One region of the Nitrobacter vulgaris genome, then DNA from elsewhere that is predicted to be linked to it. Evidence: predicted binding sites of a transcription regulator. Region 1 holds the regulator's gene; each other region holds the start of a gene.
The links. Region 1 encodes LexA, which represses DNA repair genes until DNA is damaged. Its sites were predicted from a motif close to TGTTCNNNNTGTGTTCNG; they were not measured.
Positions count from the first base shown of each region.

Region 1 (5,436 bases):
ATCGCGACAATTCCAGCGCGGCTACAGGTGATCGGTGAGATCGCTGCGGGACGGCCGCTCGAGCGCGCGCTGCAAACCGGCGAGGCCTTACGGATTTTCACCGGCGGCGTAGTGCCGGACAGCGCCGATACAGTCGTGATCCAGGAAGACACCGAACGCGACGGCAACCACGTCATCGTCAAGGAAGCCACTGCTCCCGGAAAGAACATTCGTCCTGCCGGCGTGGATTTTCGTGAGGGCGACGTCCTGATCCGGGCCAGCAGCCATCTCACCGACCGCCATCTTTCCCTTGCTGCCGGCATGAACTATCCGGACCTGCCGGTGCATCGCCGTCCCACAATAGCGATGCTCGCCACGGGTGACGAACTGGTTTTGCCGGGCGCGACGCCCGGTCCGGGCCAGATCATCTTGTCCAACGGCTACGCGCTTCGCGCACTCGCCCGAGGCGAAGGCGCCGAGGCGATCGACCTCGGTATCGCCGCCGACACAATGGACGCCACAACCGCCGCGATCCGCCGCGCCCGCGAGAGCGGCGCCGACATTCTGGTTACGACCGGCGGCGCGTCGGTCGGCGACCATGACTTCGTCAAGCGTGCACTGGAGGCGGAAGGCGTGGAGATTGCGTTCTGGCGGATCGCACTGCGGCCGGGCAAGCCGATGATGCACGGACGTCTAGGCCCGATGCGGGTGATCGGCCTCCCCGGCAATCCCGTCTCGTCCTACATCTGCGCGTTTCTGTTCATGGTGCCGCTGATTCGCGCGCTATCGGGGCGTGAAGATGTGCACCACTGCATTGAACCGGCGCTGCTCGGCAGCGATGTTAGCGCCAATCAAGCCAGGCAGGATTATCTGCGCGCCCGACTCACACCCTCGACGGACGGCTTGCCGGTCGCGACGCCGATCGGGCATCAGGACAGCTCGCTGATGGGAAAACTCGCTGCGGCAGAGGCTCTCGTAATCCGCACGCCATTTGCGCCGGCTGCAAGCAAAGGCGAGCCCTGCGCCATCATTAAGCTTTCGCTGTCATAAAACGTCGCTTTGTTGACCTTAAATTAAAGGGTTGCGGAACACATATCGAACATATAGTGTATGTTCATGATTTGTTTCGAGGTTCGTGCCGCGGGGTTATAAGGGCTGCAGGCCCGATGTCCCCTAGTTGGCAAGAACCCATCAACCAGGGACTGGGTCGGGATGCTCACGCGCAAACAGTATGAACTCCTGCGTTTTATCAACGAACGGCTGAAAGAATCCGGCGTGCCGCCCTCGTTCGATGAAATGAAGGACGCGCTCGACCTGCGCTCGAAGTCCGGCATCCATCGCCTGATTACCGCGCTGGAAGAACGAGGATTCATCCGCCGTCTGCCCAACCGCGCCCGCGCCATCGAAGTCATCAAACTGCCCGAACTCGCCGCCAGCGGCGGCGGCGGCCGTCGCGGTTTCACACCGAGCGTCATCGAAGGCAATCTGGGCAAAGTCCGCCGCAGCAGCGGCGGCGCTGTCGTCGACGATGCGGAACGTCCGGTCGCCGTTCCGGTGATGGGACGGATTGCAGCCGGCACGCCGATCGAAGCGTTGCAGACCTGCAGCCACACCGTCAGCGTGCCGCCCGACATGCTTGGTACCGGCGAACACTACGCGCTTGAGGTACGCGGCGATTCCATGGTCGATGCCGGAATTCTCGATGGCGATCTTGCGTTGATCCAGCGGAACCAGACCGCTGATACCGGCGACATCGTCGTTGCCCTGATCGACGACGAGGAAGCGACGTTGAAACGCTTCCGCCGTCGCGGCGCTTCGATCGCGCTGGAGCCGGCGAACACGGCTTACGAAGTTCGCATACTTCCGCCCAATCGGGTCCAGATCCAGGGCAGACTGATCGGCATTTACCGCAAGTACTGATTTCATCAGGAGCGAAAGGCTCCAACCGTGGACGAGCCGTTCAATCGTCCGGCTGGAGATCCTCGGGCACCGGCGTGGCGTCGGCCGGGGGTTCCGGTTTTGATTGCAGCTGTGCCGACTGTTCATCGACGGCAGCGGATGACCAGGGACGATCGACGCCGACAGGACGTGCGGCATCAACAGCAAAGCCGGATCTTGAAGCACCAGATCTTGAAGCACTTGGGGTTCGCCACAAGGCAAGAGCGCCTTCACGCCGCAGCCTGTTTTGATCGATCACCTGCGCTGGGCACCCCTCCGGAGCCTGCCACGGCGTCACCATGAGCTCCGCCCGCGTACAATCATCCTGCATCGCCTCCGGACGCCGCGTAAGCGCGACAAGTCCACCTCCACTCACCTTGACCACGCAGCCCTCATCGTCGCATGAGACGCCTTCCGCCAGCGTAGGGTCGGCAGACCCACGCCCATCCCCGTCGGCGGCAAGCCATTCCCTGACCGTGAAAGAGTCCTTACTCGTACTGATGAGGCGCAGCCGGCCGTCCCCGCCCCTCACGGCGACATTGCGACCTTCCGCGGAGATCAGGATATCCGGCGGCGTCACCGCAAATGACCACACGATCGCCAGCGCGACCACAACCGCGCCGCTCCAGCGCAGCGGTGTTCTCAACAGTCCGAGCAGAATGATGCCCGCGGTCGCCGCGAGCAGCGGCCCCGTTCCAAAAGCAGCCGTATGACCGATGGCGCCCGGAAGCGCCGCTACCCATTGAGCCACAGCGACCATCCATTCGATGCCAAAGTCCATCAGCCGCCAGAACACGCCGTCGAAGCCAAACGGCATGGCCGCAAGTCCGAGAAGCCCGGCCGGCATCACCAGCGCCGAGATCACCGGCATCGCCAGCAGGTTCGCAACAATGCCGTATGGCGTCACCCGATGGAAATGGAACGCGACATACGGCGTGGTCGCGAGTCCGGCCACGAGTGACGCCAGCGCCAGCATGGCGATTTCGCGTCCACCCCACAGAGCGGCCCTCGCCGTCGGCGAGTGATCGGGGGTTGCAAGCATCTTCGGCATCCCGACCTGAACTAGCGCCACCAACCCGAGCGTCGCCGCGAACGACATTTGAAAGCTCGGGTGGATCAATGACTCCGGCGCAATCGCAAGCACGATCATCGCCGCCACCGCGAGTGTGCGAAACGTAATAGCGCGCCTGTCCACCATGATCGCGATCAGCACCACCGCCGTCATGAAGAACGAGCGCTGGGTCGCAACCTCGGCGCCCGACAGCAGAAGATAAAAGGCGGCTGCCGCAAGCGCCGCAGCCGCCGACCACTTCTTGATCGGGAAGGTTGCCGTCAACGCCGGAACCAGCGCCAACAGCGCACGCACCGCGAAGAAGACCACGCCAGCGACGACGGCCATATGATAGCCGGAAATCGAAAGCACATGGCCCAATCCCGAAATGAACATCGCCTCATTAACCGGCGTCGTGATGGCGTCGCGCCGTCCGGTCAGAAGCGCGGTGGCAATGGCCCGCGAGTCGTCGCTGAGAACAAGACGGATGCGGGCGTCGATGGTATCGCGCAACTCCTGCATCAGCGCGGCATAGCGCAATGCGAGCCCACCACCATGCGGAGAGCTCACGGTCCTGATGGCGCCCATGACGAAGCCGGACGCGCCAATGCCATGGAAATACATATCGCGGGCGAAGTCGTAGCTTCCGGGCCGCACGGGCGTAAGCGGCGGCTGCAATCGCGCTTTCAACTCCACGAAGCTCCCAACGGCGGGCGCGGCACCCTTCCTGACCGACAGCCGCACGCGATCGAGCTTGATGTGCGACCGCCGATTATCCATCCGAACGACGCGCAGAACAAATCTATCGGTCCGCTCGCGCACCTCGCTGGTTTCGACGAAGCCCTGGAGCAAGGGCGTGTACATCGGCCGCGTCAGGACAACGTGGGAAACCTGTGCCGTCTTGATCGTGGCGACGGCAAATCCTGCGGCGACCGCCGCGACCATGACAGCGGCGGCAAACATCCGATGCCGGCGCAAGAGCAGCGCCACCACAAACAGAGCTACGGCGGTCGCGGAGACAACCCAGAGAACGGGCTCGTGATCGGCCGAAAAATAGATCGCAATACCTGTGCCAAATGCCACCGGTACCCACGGCAAGAGTTGGCCGGCTGCCGCTTCCGCGCCAGCCCAGGCTCGCAGTCGCGCCACCATTGCCGGTAAGGTGCCCGAAGGCATTTGTGAAGGAGCAGCGACGGCCTGCCGCGTCGGCCACGTTCCTGCGTACCCTCCCCTCCGATCGCGAGCCCTGCCCCGCTCCGCCATCCGGCTGCCCCTTCACGCCCTCGCGGCGATGCTAGCGGAAGAGGCTGCACGGCGAACAGTGGAACGGATACGGAATACCGGTGAAATCAGGAGCCGGTCGCCGCGACCTTGGCCCAGGTGTCGCGCAGGCCGACCGTCCGGTTGAACACAAGGCTGCCGGGAGACGAATCCTTATCCCGGCAGAAATAGCCCTGCCGTTCGAACTGCACTGAACCTCCGTCATCCTCTCGGGCGAGAGCGGGCTCAACCATGCAGCCGGACAGAGTTTGAAGCGATTGCGGATTGAGTTGGGATACGAAGTTCGCCGCGTCGGGCTGCTCGGTATCGAACAGATGACCGTAAAGTCTGATCTCGGCCGGCACGGCGTCCGCCGCGTTCACCCAATGCATTGTGGCCTTCACCTTTCGGCCGTCAGGCGCATTGCCACCTTTGGTCGCCGGATCGTAGGTGCAGCGGAGTTCGAGCACTTCACCCGCGGAGTTCTTCACCACATCGCGGCATGTGATGAAATACGCATATCGCAGCCGCACTTCCTTGCCCGGCGACAAGCGGAAGAACTTCTTCGGCGGATTTTCCATGAAATCTTCCTGCTCGATATAAATCTCGCGCCCGAACCGCATCCATCGGGTGCCCTGCGAGGGATCATCGGGATGGTTCACGGCCTCAAGCTCCTCACTCTGGCCTTCCGGATAATTCTCGATCACGACCTTGAGTGGACGCAAGACGGCCATGCGACGCGGCGCGTTCCTGTTGAGAGCCTCTCGAACGGCGAAATCGAACATTCCGACATCGACGGTACTGTTCGCTTTCGCAACGCCAATCCTCTTGATGAACTCTCGCAGCGCCTCAGCCGGCACACCGCGCCGCTGGAGGCCCGCAAGGGTGGGCATGCGAGGATCGTCCCAGCCCGCAACGTGACCACCGCGAACCAGTTCGGTCAGCACCCGCTTCGACAAAAGCGTATACGTGACGTTGAGCCGTGCGAATTCGTACTGATGCGGTCGCGACGGCACCGGAAGATTGTCGAGAAACCAGTCATAGAGTGGCCGGTGATCTTCGAACTCCAGCGTGCAGACGGAATGCGTGATGTGTTCGATCGAGTCGGACTGTCCATGGGCGAAATCGTAGCTCGGGTAGATGTTCCACGTGTTTCCCGTGCGCGGATGATGGGCGTGTAGAATCCGGTAGAGCACGGGATCGCGCAG
Region 1 covers NZ_JAVDPZ010000001.1:117,611-123,046, reverse strand. Annotated here, with positions in the region: gene GGQ85_RS00580 (molybdopterin molybdotransferase MoeA) at 1-1,029, shown strand, start outside; gene lexA (transcriptional repressor LexA) at 1,192-1,899, shown strand; gene GGQ85_RS00570 (ComEC/Rec2 family competence protein) at 1,940-4,231, opposite strand; gene GGQ85_RS00565 (glutamine--tRNA ligase/YqeY domain fusion protein) at 4,318-5,436, opposite strand, start outside.

Region 2 (4,792 bases), on a different contig from region 1:
TGACGTGAAAACCGGTCAACACATTGCTAGATCGTGCGACGGTGATCTTTGTCTTGTTTCGGTCAGCCAGTCACGTTTACGGAAAGCTATCGACCAGTTATGGGAGGCACTTCGGTGCCTTGATACTGATCCGATGAGGTTGCTCGATATTGAATCGATGGCCATCCCAGGATGGATTCGGCAATGGCTTCGATCAGGTTCTAGCCGGGTCGATATCGATCGAGCATTTGCCACCGGTCATCTCTAAGCCCATCACATCGTCACGTCAGAGCGCTCTGTTGGAGAGCGTATGGCGAACACTGGCCATGGTATGTTCTACTTTCGTCGCTGGCCGATGCCTCATGAGACCGAAAAAATCCGCTCTTGGGTAGGCCACGGTCGATCCAACAACTCTGCCAGGAAGGACCCACCCGACTCCCAAAAAAAGGCCGTAAACCGCTACTTAAGTTACTGTAATAATTACAATTGTTTTCGGATAATCGGTTCTGCTACCGGGCACTTACCCTCTGTTTTTCGGGGGTGTTCTCCGGAGCGGAAAGCGGCGGACTGGGGAAAGTGAGAACGGTCGTGCGGGTGCGGGGTTTCGAATGGACTCATTAGGTGCAAGCCCGCACCATCATCAACCGTCACACTTCACACCGAAACACACTACGAGGAGAAAATAACTTGTCGCGCTTCTTCTACGATGCGGACGCTGCGAAGCCGTTTCTTTCGGTCCGCTTAAACAGTCACTTGATGGGTCGGATCGATGAGGCCCGACTCCGGCTGAAAATATCGCGGTCCGACCTAGTTCGCCGGGCGATCAACGACATGCTGGACAAAATGCAGATCGCAGAATCGGCGTAAGCAACGTCGCACCTAACACCACCCCAGACACACCAAAGGCCGCTCTGGAAAGCGGCCTAGGTGAGACTATTCGACAACCAAAACTGAGATTGAAGAATGCACGAAAATACTGAGAAAAGCAAGATTGAAGTAAACGTGAGTCGCTTTCGCCGCGCCATCGATTTCACTGATGAATTCACTTCCGGAGAACGGGCAATAGCAGGGGTGATTGCCGATCACTTCAACAAAGAAGAAGGGTACTCATTCCCAACATACAAATATCTTGAACATGTCTACGGCTTTAGCTCTTCCATGGTCGCCAAAACGATCGATAAGATCAAACGCGATTGGATGACTGTGGATGGCTCAAAACGGAATAATTCTTACCGCCTAAATATGTTGAAAGCCGAATCGGTTTTGAAAGAACTTAAGAAGGCTCGTGAGGAATGGAAGTCGCGAGACAAGGACGAAGTGGGTGATGATTCCACCGTGTCAGAGAGCGCGCCACGACGGGCTGCCCGTTCGAACAGAGCGCAACGGCGTGTCCGTGAAAGCGACACGGAATGTGGTTCTAACCGACAAGGGGGTGTCGCGGAGGACGACAAGGGTACTTCTCAGGAAGAAGTAGGTGCTGCTCAGGAAGAAGTAGGTACTTCTCAGGAAGCAGTAAGCGAACTGCTCAGGAAGAAGCCTAATGTCCAACCTAACGCCCAATGTAACGCCCAATATGATTGTCCAAATATAAAAGAATCCCCGAACTGTCGTCGGGGCAGCGCGCATAATGCTGAGAGTGACGCGCCTTCGGCGTCTTCCGGCATAGATGAAAAAGCTCAGCCGGAGAACTCTAGCAAGCCGGTGTCGAAACACGGAGCTTACCAGTCGTTAGAAAGAATGCTGGCCGCGCAACCTAAAGAAACCGGTGATGAAGAGCATCCTAGGGGTCGTGGCGTCGATAGAGGTGCATCAGTTCGATTCTGGAATTTGGTGAAGGACGGTGTTCATTGGCGTCGAATAGAGATCGCCTATGACCGTCACATCAGACTACAAGCCAGGCAAGAACTATACGCGAGATCGTTGTGTTCGTTCCTCAGAGATATGGACGAGGATATCGTGTCGCCGGATTCCTACTACTATGTAGCTCCGGAGGAAGGTGACAGTGACGAGCCTGTGCTTCCGGAAGTGGCGAACAATGACAATCAACGATCCCAGCAAAAGCGAGCGGTGGGAGAAGAGTGGTATCACTACCACGAAGATCCACGGTTTTAGGACTCGGTCCTAAAGTTAGCGGTCTGGCGAAACAATGACCCGGCAGGAACTAAGACTGCCGGGACATCTACAGCTAGCCGGCCCTTTCCAACGCCTTTCTTTGCCGCGACGTTGTCCACCGATGCGATACCGTATACGGGTATAGGGCCATCAAAGCAGCCAGACCTAAAAACGCACCAGCGAGGATCTTAGGGGCCGCAGAGGGGTCATCGCTGGAACACATGCCCCGGGTCGGTATTCTTAGATCATGAGCGCCTTATGCAAGATGATCTTCGCTTTCGCGATCGTGGCATTGCCGACATGCTCATTTGCTCAAGATCAAAGCCGGGTGGATGGACGGTTGGATGGCCGGGTGGAAAGCCGCATACCACGGGATTTCAGACAGCATCAAACCACCCCCGAACCGGAGCGTCCGCTTTTTACCCCGTGCTTCCGCGCCCTTAGGAGGCCGAACGGCGCGCTAGTCGTGCTGAACTGTCAGCCATTTCCGCCGTAGGAAGCAGATTGCCGGGTGTAGATGCAGGTAACTGAGCGGCCCCCCGATTACGACGCCTCTCCTGGCCGCGACGTTGGCGCTGGGTGCGAGCCTTCCCCCCTCTGAATCCCACATTCCAGTTTCTCCAGGTAAAGTCTCAGATCGTTCTGGAGGTGCACCAGGACCCGCGCCGCACCCGTGCAGTCGAGCTCGGCATCCAACAGCGCCTGCATCTCGCGGGAAGTTTTCCTGATGTCTCGGCGAATGCGGGCGATGTTCTGTTTCAGTCGGGCTTGATTGATGTCCATGGCCGATCTATAAAGAACAAATAGGGAACACACTTCAAGCGCAAAATGAAGCCGAGCCTCAGAAAATGTCCCGTCTCCCAGAACACATGACCATGAGCCCCGACCAAGCCGTGACCCTCAGGATGTTAGCCTTGGAAGCCTACCAGGAGCGGATGTTCGATTTCCGCCTTACCCATCAGGAGGCGCAGCGCCGAATTGATGAGTTGAAAAGGGAAATCGCCCTCGCCGATTCCTTCTAGCCGCCCGTCGCGACAAGCCCGGACCACCGTTTGGCGGGGTGCGTTTAGGCCTCGTGGAAAGACACTGGCGCCAGGGGGCTTTGTTCACAAGGCCGTGGCCCAGCGGCCCAATAGGAACGACAAGGAGGTGAGAAGATTAAACCTTGTGGAAGTCCCCCCAGCTTCCACCCCCGGAAAAGAGCCCGCCATTCCCCCGTGGCGGGTTTCTTTTTTTGAAACCTCGGAGACCTTCGCGATACTAACTACGAGGCACCCGTCGAGGTTGAAATGAGCAAACTACTCCCCTGTCCGTTTTGCGGTGAGCAACCGAATCTTTGGTCGGAGCGCGACCGCAACCCGGAGCTGGATAGGATTAGGGACAGGGCTCACATCGAGTGCGTAAACCCGCTCTGTAAATCCCAGCCTTCCACGGCTGCCGTCGCTACGATTTCGGATGAGGCAAAAGAGCGTGCAAGCGAATTTTGGAATACTCGTCATGAGGCGGAGGAAGTCGGCTGGATCACGCGCTGAAAACTACATCAGACGCGACAACACAGAGCAGTCCGCTGAGGCGATTCTAGATTGATCTCAGGGGCAGGACCATACTATTGGTTGCCACCATGCCAGCGCTCGAAAAGAATACAGAAGTAGAAATGCAATATTCCAAACTATCGTTTGCCGCCTCGCCCCTTGCTTCCCGTATAAAGAGCATTTTATTATTATGTGGTGATATTTACAACTATAAGTTTATTGACGGAATCATCATATGCGTGGTATTAAGTAGGTAATATCGCCACTGTACCATACACAATCTGAACCGAACCGCCTTAAGGCGGTCTTTTTCATTTCTACCCCAGCCCGCGCCTTTCAAGGCGGCGGGTTTTTTCGTGTTTGAAGGAAAAACTACATGTCTGATCTCACTGATTTAACCTACTCCCCCATGGTCAGGGTCTCTCTCGCCTTGCCGCAGAAACTCCTCAAAGCACTCGACGCCCAAGCAACAAAGGATGACGCCAGCGCACCCAACCGTTCCAGCGTAATCCGGCGATACCTGATCGGTGGTTTGCGCCGCGAGGCCGCGTGATGCAGGCCCTTGAAGATGTATTGGCCGACGAATGCGATCGGAAGGGTCTCAGGCCGACGCCTGAGGCATTCCGGAAGATGCTCACCGAGGCAATCGGTCGCCTAGACTCCCACCGCATGATCTCCTTGCCGCAAGGATCGATCAGCTTGCCGGATTTCGTCCGTTCCTTCGTTTCAGAGCCGGAGACAGCCTCCAAGAACGATCATCGTAAACCGAGCCGGAATTTGACAGCCGAGATGAAGCAAGAAATTGCCGAAACCCGCAGCCGGTCGCTTCCCTCGGATTGGTCTGCCGTCCGCGAACGCATGACCGGCAAAACTGCCCAGATGATGGATGAAATCGCAGCCGCTCGCAAAGGGACAGCGCGGTAATGAAAACGATCAATCAAGTCCGGTCCGAAGCCATAGAGCGCAATCGGGCCTTTTCTGAAGTGATAAACCTACGCGACGCCATATCGGATGCCCGTAAGCGTCTCGCATCGATTGAAGCCGATCTAGCCGCACGGCCACGACAACCCACCGACAACCGCGACCGAATCCGCACCCATATCGCGGACCTTGAATCGAGTCTTGCCGAGGCTGAGGCTTGGTGCAGAGAGATCAACCCCGATCAGCTT
Region 2 covers NZ_JAVDPZ010000035.1:10,192-14,983, reverse strand. Annotated here, with positions in the region: gene GGQ85_RS17045 (hypothetical protein) at 1-247, shown strand, start outside; gene GGQ85_RS20945 (ribbon-helix-helix domain-containing protein) at 601-846, shown strand; gene GGQ85_RS17040 (hypothetical protein) at 943-2,091, shown strand; gene GGQ85_RS17035 (hypothetical protein) at 2,635-2,874, opposite strand; gene GGQ85_RS21095 (DUF3072 domain-containing protein) at 3,006-3,113, shown strand; gene GGQ85_RS20940 (Lar family restriction alleviation protein) at 3,381-3,623, shown strand; gene GGQ85_RS17030 (hypothetical protein) at 4,000-4,176, shown strand; gene GGQ85_RS17025 (hypothetical protein) at 4,547-4,792, shown strand, end outside.
Region 2: the regulator LexA is predicted to act here: its motif matches at 2,887-2,904, upstream of GGQ85_RS21095 (DUF3072 domain-containing protein).

Region 3 (5,436 bases), on a different contig from region 1:
GAGCCAACCCAGGCTCAAACAACGCGTGACCCGACTCATCCGTCTTGCGGGTTGCAAGGATTTCATTGTTGCGTGCGACCAAGCGGACTTCCGCTTTGTCCACAGCATCGGTTGTCGCCAGCGAATTGACGAATACGTGGATGCCGTCATTGCCTGAATAGGCGGTCAGGCCAAGGTCCGAGACGATGAACCACTGAGTCGCCAGCGAGTTGGACTCTTCGTCCTCCATTGAGGACGGCCCCTTTGGCGCGGCCGTCATCACATAAACGCCGGGTTGGAGGTTTCCGAGCGCTTCATCGACGGGAAACGCGGTCGTCACATCGGCGTTCAGCGTGGAGGCCGTCGCAACCTCGCCCGACCAGACTTTGATCCCGCGTTCGTTGCCGAGATTAAACAACTGATAGCCGCTGAGCGTCTTCTGAAAATCGCTGTCGACAACGGCATTGATGAGATTGCGGTCGCCGATCCGGAACACCTTGACGGTCACCGTCTGGGTGTTGACGCTGACCAGCGGGATGCCGCGCTGGCCAACGCGCGGCAGCACGTAGGCCCGTCCGGTGAAGCGGACGAAGGGCTTACGGTCGCGCACATAGACGTTGAATTCAGCGGATTTCGGCAGACCCTCCTTCACGGTCGATGGCAGCCCGGAGCGCAGATGGATATTGTAGCGCTCACCGTGCTTGAGGCCCTCGACACAGAGCTGTCTGTCTTCCGAAGACAGCGCCGGCCGGTCGACCCCGGCCAGCGTCACGAATGGTGAAAAGTCCGTCCTCTTGGCAAGATCCTCAGAGAACTGGAAGCAGACTCGAGGCGATGCCGAGTCCGAATCCACGGTGTAATCGAGCAGCCGAAAGCCATGGTCGTCTCGCATTTTTTCGTACTGCGCGCGAACATCGGCGACCTCGCGCAGATCAAGCGAAAGCCGCAACGTGTCGAGGGCTGGCCGCCACAGCTTTCGATCCGAAAATGCGCGCCCGAGAACCGCTAATGCATCAGCTTCGACAGCAGAATCGTTCGCTCGCTGGTAGGCGAGATAGGCGGCGGTGGATGCTCGTTCGAGCAGAAAGGTTTGTTCCTGACTTGTGGTGGGTCTGATCTGGAAGATTGTCCGTGCCAGGCGCAGCCAGTTGCCGCTGTCGGCTGGTACGACCGTTGAGATCTGGCCGAGTATCTGAAGACCGCTGCGAAAATCGGCTCGTTTGAAGGCCGCGTCGGCATCGGCGCGCAAAGTCGGGGCCGATTTGGTGATAGTGCCTGCTTCGCTCTTGATCTGAGCCTCGAGCTTGATTGCCGCGTCGGCAAGATCATCCCGCTTGAAGGCTTTATCTGCTGCCAGGGCAACTGATCCAAGCCCGATGAGTAAGGTCGCACAGAGGGCTACGGCGCGAACCATCCTGGTCATAAAAAGCTCCTGCGCGCATAAATGTCGCTGGGGTGTTCCCGGGTCAGAGTTCTGCGCTGTGCGGGATCGAAATCGAATTTGACACTTGCAATCCATGGGCCGCGAGTTCGAAACACGATCACGGCCAAAACTCCACTAACAGGTTATACTTGCTGTTGGTCGTTCGTTTTTAACTTCGCGACACCGGCCTGAACGGGATGCGAATGTCAGAATCAAACCGCCCGTGCCAGAAAATGCACCAAAATGTAGCAGATTCATTGCCTTATCCCGTATCGCTACAGTATAAGTCCAGCGCAAAGGAATTCCGATTCATCGTCCTCGGACTGCCCGTACGAGGCGTCTGTACGCACTCGAGACGAACGGATCGCACCTGTTTGTCGCCCGCCCGATCGAAATGGTTCGGATCGGACTTGGCGCGAAGGCGGTTTTTTCATATTGCGGTGAGATGAAGCTTTTGGGAGATGAAGCTTTAAACGGTCCCGTAGCTCAACTGGATAGAGTAGCGGATTTCTACTCCGCGGGTTGCAGGTTCGAATCCTGCCGGGATCGCCAAAAACCGGCGCAGTAAACACCAGGTTATTTTCACTCGCTAAAACGGAATGTCGTCGTCCATGTCGCTGCGGTGGCTACCGGCGGCCGCGGCGCGGCGCGGCGCTCCGCCTGACGGACTTCCGGACCCGAAGTCGCCGCCGGAATCGTCAGATCCGAAGTTGCCGCCACCGCCGCTGTTGCGGCCATCGAGCATTGTCAGAGTCGAATTGAAATTCTGTAGCACCACTTCGGTGGAGTATTTTTCGACACCGCTTTGGTCGGTCCATTTTCGGGTCTGCAACTGACCCTCGATGTAGACCTTGGAGCCTTTCTTCAAATACTGCTCAACAACCTTGCAGAGGCCTTCGTTGAAAATCACGACGCGATGCCACTCTGTTTTTTCCTTGCGCTCGCCGCTGGTCCTGTCGCGCCAGGTTTCAGAGGTTGCAATCCGCAGATTGGCGATCGGCCGTCCGTCCTGGGTCCGCTTGATTTCCGGGTCGGCTCCGAGATTGCCAATCAGAATAACTTTGTTCACGCTACCCGCCATCGCCGTTCTCCATGTCCCCAATTCCCGATTGCTAGCTCAAAACCGGTGCTAACCCAAACGGATGTTGCCGCTTCAAAATCGAGCCGTGACGGCGTTCAAGCAGCCTACACTCCCCTCGCCGCGCCGAGAGGCTCATCGCCGGGTTATCCACGGATCGAGTATGGTATAATGTTCTTTATTTGTTCTCAAGAATAAGCCCAAAAGTCCGCGCAGACCTCTCGCCGAGATACTCCGCCCGCGGGGACAACCAATTTGACCTAGAGTGTTGCATTTGAGAGACGGCAATTTGCCGCGCCTGAGGGTATAACTGATTCACAAGTTTCGGGGTAACTAGCAGCGCTCGCGCTTTAGTTGTTGAAATTAAAGCAAAAATCCGGGGATTGAAATGAACAAGTTTCTGATTGGGGCCGTCGGTGCTCTCGCTATTGGCCTTGGTGCCGCGCCCGCCACTGCGGCCGACCTTGCCCCGCGTCCATATACGAAGGCCCCTCCGATGGTGGCCGCGATTTACGATTGGAGCGGCTTCTACATCGGCGCGAACGGTGGCTGGGGATCGAGCCGCAATTGCTGGGACTTCACGACGCCCGCAGGGGTTGTCGTGGCGCGTGAAGGTTGCCATGACGCAACCGGCGGCACGGCCGGTGGTCAGATCGGCTATCGCTGGCAGAGCAGCAATTGGGTGTTCGGGCTGGAAGCTCAGGGTAACTGGGCCGATATAAGTGGTCGCCGTGCCAGCCTCGCCTTCCCTGCCTTCACCAACGACAGCCATCTGGGTGCGTTCGGCCTGTTCACTGGCCAGGTCGGGTATGCTTGGGATGCCACGTTGCTTTACGTGAAGGGCGGCGCCGCCGTGACCTCTAACCGATACCGGAGCCTTGGCACCCTGACTGGCGTTCAGGTGACCAACAACGTCAATAATACCGACTGGGGCGCTACGGTCGGCGTCGGCCTCGAATATGGATTTGCGCCAAACTGGTCGCTCGGATTCGAGTACGATCACATCTTTATGGGTAGCAACAGATATACCTTCATCAACAATGGTGTTGCAGGGGCCGCCGGTACGCTGTTTGGAACCGACAATATCGGCCAGGACGTGGATCTCGTCACGGCGCGCATCAATTACCGCTGGGGTGGCCCAGCCATTGCACGGTACTGATCGCGTCTGATCCGACGTTCTTGGAAAACTTGAAAGGCCGGCTTTTTGCCGGCCTTTTTGTTTGAGCCAAGGGTCGCAGGCAACCCCGCCAACGGGCAGCCTACTGATACGCCGTGCTGCTCCTCCCGATGAAATCGGGGATGATCGCTGACGCCCTCTGGAAATCGCCCGCTGTTCTATCTACGTTCCACAGACTGCTACAGATGGCGCCACTCCGGGGATTGCCCGGCGGGGCGCGCCCAAACGCGGTGCGGCTTCTGCATCCGGAAAAGCCTGTCATGGACGAAGTCATCAAGGCGAAGCGGCAACAATTGAGTCCCGCGAGTCGCGCCATCACGATTCGCGGCGCTCGCGAACACAACCTCAAGAATGTCGATCTGGAAATCCCACGCGACAAACTCGTGGTGTTCACCGGCCTCTCCGGCTCTGGCAAGTCCTCGCTGGCGTTTGACACCATCTATGCCGAGGGTCAGCGCCGCTATGTCGAGTCCCTGTCGGCTTACGCGCGCCAGTTTCTGGAGATGATGCAGAAGCCCGACGTCGATCAGATCGACGGGCTGTCGCCGGCGATCTCCATCGAGCAGAAAACGACTTCGAAGAATCCGCGCTCGACCGTGGGGACCGTGACCGAGATCTACGATTACATGCGGCTATTGTGGGCGCGCGTCGGCGTGCCCTATTCGCCCGCAACCGGCCTGCCGATCGAAAGCCAGACGGTGTCGCAGATGGTCGACCGGGTATTGGCGCTGCCCGATGGCACGCGGCTCTATCTGCTGGCGCCGGTCGTTCGCGGCCGAAAGGGCGAGTATCGAAAAGAACTGGCAGAGTATCTCAAAAAGGGTTTTCAGCGCGTCAAGATCGACGGAGCTTTTTACGAACTTGCCGATGCTCCCACTCTGGATAAAAAGTTTCCGCACGATATCGACGTGGTAGTCGACCGCATCGTTGTAAGGCCGGATCTGGGCCAGCGGCTGGCTGAGTCATTCGAGACTGCTTTGAAGCTCGCAGAGGGGCTGGCGGTGATCGAATATGCGGACGCGCCTCCTTCACCTCTCGCCGGAGAGGGCGAAAAGAAGAAAATCGCGAAGATCCACGACAAGAGCGGTCCTGAACGCATCCTGTTCTCGGAAAAGTTCGCGTGCCCCGTGTCCGGCTTCACACTTCCTGAGATCGAACCGCGGCTGTTCTCGTTCAATAATCCCTACGGCGCCTGCCCGAAATGCGGTGGTCTCGGTATCGAGCAGCACGTCGATGAAGATCTCGTCATCCCGAACAGGGAATTGACGCTGCGCAAAGGCGCGATCGCACCGTGGGCAAAATCGTCGTCACCATACTACTTGCAGACCCTCACCGCGCTTGGCAAATTTTACAAATTCGCTCTGGATACCAAATGGAAGGACTTGCCGAAGAAGACGCAGGCCGCGCTTTTGCATGGCTCGGGCGACAGTGAGATCAAGTTCTCCTATGAAGACGGCGTGCGCTCCTACGAAACCAGGAAGCCATTCGAAGGCATTATCCCCAACATCGATCGTCGTTATCGCGAAACCGAAAGCGAATGGGCGCGCGAGGAGCTTGGAAAATATTTCTCCGACGTGCCGTGCGATTCCTGCAAGGGCTATCGGCTCAAGCAGGAGGCACTGTGCGTCAAGATCGGGGGCAAGCACATCGGCGAGATCAGCGAACTGTCTGTTCGTCTTGCCGGCGAATGGTTCGAGACCGTTCCGACAGTGCTCTCGGTGCAGCAGAACGAAATTGCCGGCCGCGTACTCAAGGAGATCCGCGAGCGACTGTCGTTTC
Region 3 covers NZ_JAVDPZ010000016.1:59,301-64,736, forward strand. Annotated here, with positions in the region: gene GGQ85_RS11540 (alpha-2-macroglobulin family protein) at 1-1,402, opposite strand, end outside; tRNA gene GGQ85_RS11545 (tRNA-Arg) at 1,878-1,954, shown strand; gene GGQ85_RS11550 (single-stranded DNA-binding protein) at 1,992-2,483, opposite strand; gene GGQ85_RS11555 (outer membrane protein) at 2,869-3,639, shown strand; gene uvrA (excinuclease ABC subunit UvrA) at 3,918-5,436, shown strand, end outside.
Region 3: the regulator LexA is predicted to act here: its motif matches at 2,653-2,670, upstream of GGQ85_RS11550 (single-stranded DNA-binding protein).